2 regions of the Limnobaculum xujianqingii genome follow, and region 1 is predicted to be linked to the other one. Evidence: predicted binding sites of a transcription regulator. Region 1 holds the regulator's gene; the other holds the start of a gene.
What was found. The regulator sigma-54, encoded in region 1, starts transcription at its own class of promoters, with help from an activator protein. The targets are predictions, from matches to a motif close to GTTGGCACANNTTTCGCTNT.

Region 1 (4,440 bases):
GGCTGATTTTGATGACAATAAAACCATCGTGCCACCGGATGATAAAGAACCCACCTATCAGAGCCAACAAATGGTGACGATAGTGTACAATCCGGAAGGTCAGTTAAATTACAAATTAACGGCGGAAGACGTAAAGTATTACGCCTCCCCGGAAGATACCTGGTTCACTAAACCGGTCATGATTATGTATGACAAGGAACAGGTGGCAACCTGGTCGGTGCGTTCCGATCGCGCTAAATTAACCAAAGACCGTATGCTTTATCTGTATGATAATGTTGAGGTCAACAGCCTGACGACTACGTCACAGCTGGAAAGAATCAAGACTAACAGTGCTGATGTTAATCTGGTGACACAGGATATCAGCTCTGACGATCATGTTACTCTGTACGGGGCTAATTTTACCTCCGAAGGAATGAAGATGCGTGGTAATCTGCGCAGTAGAACAGCTAAGCTGATTGAAAAGGTAAAAACCTATTATGAAGTTCAACCAAAAGCCGGCAATGAAACTCAGCCATCATCGTAAAAGCGTGGTTAACAGCGTGGTAGCCGGCATACTTCTGGTTACCAGCGCCTCTGCGTTTGCATTAAAAGATGACACAAATCAACCGATTAACATTAGTTCCGCTCAGCAATCATTAGACATGAATGGTAATGTCGTCACCTTTACCGGTGATGTTATTGTGAAACAGGGAACCATTGATATTCGTGCGGATAAAGTCATCGTGACTCGCCCTGAAGGTAATGAAGGGAAAGAAGTAGTAGAGGCATTCGGTAATCCGGTGACCTTCTACCAAATGCAAGACAGCGGTAAACCGGTAAAAGGCCGGGGTTTAAAACTCCGCTATGAATTGGCTACTGACTTTGTTGACCTGACTGGCAATGCCTATCTGGAACAACTGGACAGCAATGTTCAGGGTGATCGTATCACTTACAAAGTGAAAGAGCAGAAGATGGAAGCGTTCAGCAACAAAGGTAAACGCGTAAACACCATTCTGGTACCATCTCAGATACAGAAAAAATAAACACTTTTAACCGCAGTTAAAGAAAAGAGTAAACAATAGCGAATGGCAACGTTAACAGCAGAGAATCTGGCCAAGGCCTACAAAGGTCGCCGAGTGGTAGAAGATGTCAGCCTGACCGTCAACTCCGGTGAAATTGTCGGTTTGCTTGGGCCAAACGGCGCAGGTAAAACCACCACGTTTTACATGGTTGTGGGTATCGTCCAGCGTGATGCGGGTTCAATTCTTATCGATGGTGAAGATATCAGTCTGTTACCACTGCATGCGCGCGCCCGTCGCGGTATCGGCTATCTGCCACAGGAAGCCTCTATTTTCCGTCGTCTGAGCGTTTACGATAATCTGATGGCAGTGCTACAAATCCGCAATGATTTAACCAATGAACAGCGGGAAGACCGTGCCAACGAGCTGCTGGAAGAATTCCATATTGAGCACCTGCGTAAAAACCTTGGTCAATCCCTCTCCGGTGGTGAACGCCGTCGGGTAGAGATTGCCAGAGCGCTGGCTGCTAATCCTAAATTTATTTTGCTGGATGAACCTTTTGCCGGCGTTGACCCAATTTCGGTTATCGATATTAAAAAAATCATTGAGCATCTGCGCGATAGCGGGCTTGGTGTATTAATTACCGACCATAACGTACGTGAAACGCTGGACGTTTGTGAACGCGCTTACATCGTTAGCCAGGGTCATTTAATTGCTCATGGAACACCATCATCTATTCTGGAAGATGAACATGTGAAGCGGGTCTATTTAGGCAATGAATTCCGATTGTAGCTATTATTGCTACCCTATGGGAACATTCGCTTAGCCATTCCGGAATGCGATAATAAGTGTAATATGTCATTATGAAGCAAGGTTTACAGCTCAAGTTAAGTCAACAATTAACCATGACACCTCAGTTACAGCAGGCAATTCGCCTGTTGCAGCTGTCGACACTTGAACTGCAACAAGAGATTCAAATCGCGCTGGAAAGCAACCCACTGCTTGAGCAGGCAGATAATCATGACGAAATAGACTCACGCGAAGAGACCGAGCACGAACAGCTCGATACCAGCGAAGCACTACAGCAGTCTGATATTCCTGAAGACCTCCCTCTCGATGCCTCATGGGACGAAATTTATACCGCAGGTACGCCGTCCGGCACCCATAACGACTATGGCGATGACGAACTTCCGGTATTTCAGGGCGAAACCACTCTGACCCTGCAAGATCATCTGATGTGGCAGATGGATCTAACCCCGTTCTCCGATCTGGATAAAGCCATTGCTACCGCCATTATTGATGCGGTGGACAATACCGGCTATCTGACAGTTTCACTGGAAGATATCGCCGATAGTCTGGGACAGGACGAAGTTGAACTCGATGAAATCGAAGCGGTACTGAAGCGTATTCAGCGTTTCGACCCGGTGGGCGTTGCTGCCCGCGATCTGCGAGAATGCTTACTGGTACAACTTTCCCAGCTATCTTCTGATACCCCTTATCTCAGTGATGCTCGTCAGATTGCCGATCATCATCTGGCACTGTTAGGCAGCCATGATTTCCGCTCATTACTAAAACTGACTCGAATTAGTGAAGAGGCACTGAAAGGGGCCATGCAATTGATTCAAAGCCTTGATCCTCGTCCCGGTCAGTCAATTCATGCCAGCGAGTCTGAATACGTTATTCCTGATGTACTGGTACGCAAAGTTCAGGGCAAATGGGTGGCTGAGCTCAATACGGAAAGTATCCCACGCTTGCAGATTAACCAGCACTACGCCTCAATGGCAAATACCCATAATGCCAGCGATAATCAATATATCCGTACCAATTTACAAGACGCCCGTTGGCTAATCAAAAGCCTTGAAAGTCGTAACGACACGCTACTTAGAGTAACGGAATGTATTGTAGAGCGGCAGGAAGAGTTTTTTGAGCTGGGCGCAGAATACATGAAGCCAATGGTTTTGGCCGATATCGCCCAAGCGGTTGATATGCATGAGTCAACCATCTCACGCGTAACCACCCAAAAGTACTTACATAGCCCCAGAGGGATATTTGAGTTAAAATACTTCTTTTCCAGTCACGTAAATACCGATAGTGGTGGCGAAGCCTCTTCTACTGCAATTCGTGCACTGGTTAAAAAATTGATTTCGGCTGAAAATCCAGGTAAGCCGCTGAGCGACAGTAAAATCGCCAGTATGCTAACCGATCAAGGGATTATTGTTGCCAGAAGGACGGTAGCAAAATACAGGGAGTCGTTATCTATTCCCCCGTCAAATCAGCGTAAACAACTGATCTGACTCAATGGTTCCTACAAATGATGAACACGTTATCCGCCATGCAATTACGCTCTATTCTGAAATTAGACAGCACACGCAGTGCCGTTCACTGCTCCAGTAAAAAACGGGCGTTAGAAATTGTTAGCGAAATGGCCGCCAGCCAATTGAATATACCTACCAGCGTAGTGTTTGAGGCTATCCTCAGCCGTGAACGCATGGGTAGCACTGGCATTGGCGCAGGCATCGCTCTTCCGCACGGTAAACTGGAAGAAGATACCACTCGTGCCGTAGGTGTATTTATCACCCTGGATAGTCCTGTCAGTTTTGACGCGGTCGATAACCAACCGGTTGATATATTATTTGCCCTGCTCGTTCCGGCAGACGAATGTCAGGCTTATCTGGCTACGTTATCAGCCATAGCCCAACGTCTGGCAGATAAGACCTTGTGCCGCCAGTTGCGAATGGCACAAACCGATGAAGAGCTTTATCAGCTGTTTACTCAGGAATCGTCTGATAAAGAGAATGAACCAACTGAAAATCAATCTGTTTAAAAACGATTGTTCGTGTTAACGTTTATTCTGTTAGGGTTGATGTTTAACCCAAAGCAACACATGAAGTGTTGTGTAAGGTCCAGATACCGGCGATATTGATATCATATCGTGATGATTAAGAGGAATAGCAACATGGTGCTGATGATTGTCAGCGGCCGCTCAGGCTCAGGTAAGTCCGTAGCGCTGCGCGCTCTGGAAGATATGGGTTTCTACTGCGTCGATAATTTACCGGTAGTCTTATTGCCCCAGTTAGCCGAAACGCTGGCGGAAAGAAAAACGTCCGCCGCGGTTAGTATTGATGTGCGAAATTTACCTGAAACCCCAGAAATTCTGGAAGAAGTTCTGAATAATCTGCCGGGTGATTTCTCTCCTCAGTTGCTGTTCCTTGATGCCGACCGTAACACGCTAATCAGACGTTATAGCGATACTCGCCGTCTGCACCCACTGTCGAATAAAAATTTATCGCTAGAGAGCGCTATCGATGAAGAGGATACCCTGCTTGAACCATTGCGTTCACGGGCCGATCTGATTATCGATACTGCCGAGATGTCTGTTCACGAACTGGCAGAAATGCTGAGAACCCGACTGCTCGGTAAGCGCGAACGCGAACTGACTATG
Region 2 (4,440 bases), on a different contig from region 1:
AGCTCAGAGTACCTTGCAGGATGGTTAATTTTGCCCAGGTTCCCGCTTTAGTATTGTGCTGTTGGGTAAAGCTTTGGGGTAGGTTTTCATTATTCCAGATTGGCATCGTTTTATAACATAGTAATTCTTTCATCTATTACGTCCTGTTTTTCCAGAAGGGTTCAATAATTAAAGCGTTAGTTCACGCAGTAAAGTAAAAGCCTGCGATGTATGATTTTCACTGGTGATAAAAGCTCTGAACTGTTTTAGATGATCAAAACCACGGGCAACCATTCCTGTCTGGCTTAAGGTGATATCCCAGTTTAGATCCTGACGATGAGTTTCACCGGCTAAGAATAGTGGAAGGTCGGGGGTTTTTACTTTAACCAGCATTGCCGGGAGCAGTAATTTTTCCTCTGCGCCCAGTAAATTTTTAGCCAGAACCATAGCGCCCAGCTGAATTGGCTGCAGAAAAGACTGCACTTTACCTTCGACTTCAGCGCAATCGCCTAATGCATAAATATCCGTATCGGAGGTTTGTAGCTGGCTATTTACCCTGATACCTCGTTGTACCTCTAATCCGGATGCAGCAGCCAATACAATATTGGGTTTCAGACCAATAGAGGCAATAACTGCATCGACTTCTGCGATATACCCGTTGCGTAACGTGGCACTTATTCCGTCAGCCGTTTCTTTTACGCTGGTCAGTTCATTATTCAGTGCTAATTGAATTCCTGTCTGACTGAATTTATGTGTCAAACGACTGCTGAGTTCTACCGGCATTAACAGAGGCAATATGCTATGAGCACGGTCAACCAATATCACTTGTTTACCGGAACGTTGTAAATCCATGGCCAGCTCACTGCCGATCAATCCTGCACCCAGTACCATAACCCTGTTTGCTGACTGCAAACGAGCCTGATATCGCCGGTATTCATCCTGACTATTGAAGGTGATAATCAAATCACTTCCCGGTATAGAGGGAACAATAGGGTGCGCTCCGGTTGCCAGTACTAATTTCTGATAGCTAATGCGCAGATCGCCACAAACGATCTGTTTTGCAGGGCGATCAATGGTTGTCACAGAAGTATTGGCATAAATCCGTAGGTTATTTTCTTCAGCAAATTGTTCAGCCGATTGTCGGGTTAGATCATCAGCACTCTGTTTCAGACTGAATACGTGGCTTAAATCCGGCTTGTTATATTCAACACAGTTGTCCGCAGCAATTAAGGTAACAGGTACCTGTTTATTAAGCTTACGAATAGTTTTTACCAGTTGGCGGGCAGCAAAACCTGAACCAACAATAACGATATTGTTTTCCATTTATCCCCCATTACATTGGATCAAATACTGATTTGCCCAATGCACAACCAGGGCACAGGAATGAATCGGGTACATCAGACCATGCAGTTCCCGGGTCGACGTTTTGTAACGGTTCACCCAATGCTGGATCGTAAACCCACTGACAGACGCTACATATCATGCTAACGCTGATGTAATCTGCTGTTTTTACCGAATTATCCTCATTGGTTGCAGGCGTAGCTGCCAGAGCAGGGGCATCTAATGGATGTAATGCCCATTCACGGGCAATTTTACGACCGTGCTCCCGGCATTCATCAAGAGCGCTACCATCAGGACGCCATTTAGTTTTAAGCGAGAGGGAAATATCAAATCCTGCGTCCATTAAGCGAGTCTGGATGCGATCGACTGCGCCGCCGGTCCAGCCAAAACTGCCAAAAGCGGATGCTCTTTTATTACGAAAACGCAGGCCGGTCAGCTCTTCCAGCATGCCGGCAACTTTTGGCATCATGACATTATTCATGGTTGATGAACCGACGAGAACGCCTTTTGAACGGAATATCTGGGTTAAGATTTCATTTTTATCGTGGCGAGCAATATTGTAGATTTTTACCGCAACAGAGGGGTCTGTATCATGAATCCCTTGAGCGATAGCATCGGCCATCATTCGGGTATTTGATGACATAGTATCGTAAAAAATAGTAATACGGTCTTCCTGATAATCGGCTGCCCACTCAAGATATTTCTCTACAATTTGCGTCGGATTATCACGCCATACAATACCATGTGATGTGGCAATCATTGATACCGGCAGGTTAAACCCGAGAATTTCATGAATCTTAGGAGTAACCAGTCGGCTGAAAGGCGTGAGGATATTGGCGTAATAACGAATACACTGTTCATAGAGTTCTATCTGATCCACTTCATCATTAAACAGATGTTCATCACAGTAGTGCTGACCAAAAGCGTCATTACTGAATAACACAGCATCTTCAGTCATATAGGTCATCATACTGTCTGGCCAGTGAAGCATTGGCGTTTCGACAAAAATAAGTTGCTTACCGTTGCCAATATCTAACGTATCACCGGTTTTAACCGTGTGGAAATTCCATTCGGGATGATGATGATGACCATTGATAGAGTCGATAGCATTAGTTGTGCAGTAAATAGGGGTATTGGGAATACGAGCCATTAATTCACTCAATGCACCGGCATGATCTTCTTCAGCATGATTGATAATGATGTAATCGATAGCATTAAGATCGATTTCTTGTTCCAGATTGGCAATGAAATCCCGGCTAAACTTTTTATCAACGGTATCAATCAGTACGTTTTTGCCTTCACGGATCAGATAGCTGTTATAGCTGCTACCCTGTGTTGTTTTATATTCGGTACCGTGAAAATCACGAACTTCCCAATCTCTTTGTCCAACCCAACTGATATTGTTTTTAACTTGAATAGCCATAGTTGTTTCCTGAAATTAAATTGAATGGTTTCCTTATCTGGTAATAGCAAGTAGTGTGCCAATAGTTAATTTGTTGATTTTAATTACAATAAAAAACAAATTAGTCATATTGACAATGTGGTATTATTGTCAATATGACTAACACTATGTCTGAATGACAAACTATGAAGCTATCTATTCAATCTCTGGCAAATATTGCTATCGAATTACAACATGGCCTGGCGGGGCGCGATCGGTTTCAACGACTGATTAGTAGCGTCAGAGAGCTGCTGCAGTGTGATGCATCTGCACTATTACGTTATGAAAATCAACAGTTCAGGCCGTTGGCGATTGATGGCTTATCACCTGATGTGCTTGGTCGCCGTTTTGCGTTGTCATCACACCCCCGGCTGGAAGCGATAGCCAGAGCGGGTAACGTTGTGCGTTTCCCGGCAGATAGTCAGTTGCCCGATCCCTATGATGGTTTAATACCAGGTCATGATGAACTTAAAGTTCATGCTTGTATTGGCTTGCCGCTGTTTGCCGATCAGGAATTGATCGGGGCATTGACTTTCGACAGCCTGAATCCTGCACAGTTTGATGTATTTAGCGATGAGGAATTGTGGTTAATTGGAGCGCTGGCATCTTCTGCGCTAAACACTGCACTTTTGGTTTCTATGCTGGAAAAAGGGGCGTTGCCAACGACCGGTGAGATTAATTCCGGAAAGCAGAGTACATATCGCGCAGATGAAGAAATGGTGGGGCTTTCTGAGCCAATGAAGCAACTCCAACATGAGATTAGTGTAGTTGCAGGTTCTGAACTGAATGTGCTGATTACTGGTGAAACCGGTGTTGGTAAAGAACTGGTGGCTAATGCGATACATCAATTATCGCCGCGCGCAGATAAACCAATGGTGTATTTAAACTGTGCTGCATTGCCGGAAAGTGTGGCGGAGAGTGAACTTTTTGGACATGTTAAAGGGGCATTTACCGGCGCTATACATAATCGAACAGGTAAGTTCGAGATGGCAGATAACGGTACGCTATTTCTGGATGAAATAGGTGAGCTGTCGTTGGTACTTCAGGCCAAGCTCTTGCGGGTGATCCAGTACGGAGATTTACAGCGGGTAGGGGAAGACAGTACCAAGAGGGTTAACGTGCGAATTCTGGCGGCGACCAATCGTGATTTAAAACAGGCCACAATAGCAGGGAGTTTTCGAGTCGATTTGTTTCATAGACTGAGTGTATTCCCGTTGTATGTACCTTCGCTGAGGGAAAGAAAAGGCGATGTTGTGCTGTTGGCCGGATTCTTTGTTGAGCAGATTAGAAATAAACTGGGCCTTACTCAAATTAGCCTTCCTGCGGATACTTTATCCATGTTAGAAAGCTATGACTGGCCTGGTAACGTACGTGAAATGAAACATGCTATTGAACGTGCGGCCGTTTTAGCTCGCGCAGCACAAAATCAGGGTGAGGTAATATTGCATCGTTATCTGTTTAATTTACCGATATCTGAACCACAAGAAGAAACAAACAGCAATCTGATTGCGACAGTGACAGCCTCATCATCGTTAAATCTTCAGCAGGCAACTCAGGGCTTTCAACGTCAGATGATTGCCAATACTCTGAAGGACAATCAAATGAACTGGTCCGCGAGTGCCCGGGCCTTAGGGCTTGATGTCGGTAACTTGCATCGACTGGCAAAGCGGTTAGGGATG

Region 2: norV (anaerobic nitric oxide reductase flavorubredoxin) is a predicted target of sigma-54. The motif match lies at 2,787-2,806, and genes of this name have one in related genera.

The regions. Positions count from the first base shown of each region.
Region 1 is NZ_JABMLK010000002.1:1,562,878-1,567,317, reverse strand. Features, by position in the region: gene lptC (LPS export ABC transporter periplasmic protein LptC) at 1-523, shown strand, start outside; gene lptA (lipopolysaccharide ABC transporter substrate-binding protein LptA) at 501-1,022, shown strand; gene lptB (LPS export ABC transporter ATP-binding protein) at 1,065-1,790, shown strand; gene rpoN (RNA polymerase factor sigma-54) at 1,862-3,292, shown strand; gene ptsN (PTS IIA-like nitrogen regulatory protein PtsN) at 3,310-3,822, shown strand; gene rapZ (RNase adapter RapZ) at 3,955-4,440, shown strand, end outside.
Region 2 is NZ_JABMLK010000001.1:596,719-601,158, reverse strand. Features, by position in the region: gene tehB (SAM-dependent methyltransferase TehB) at 1-133, opposite strand, end outside; gene norW (NADH:flavorubredoxin reductase NorW) at 169-1,302, opposite strand; gene norV (anaerobic nitric oxide reductase flavorubredoxin) at 1,313-2,743, opposite strand; gene norR (nitric oxide reductase transcriptional regulator NorR) at 2,908-4,440, shown strand, end outside.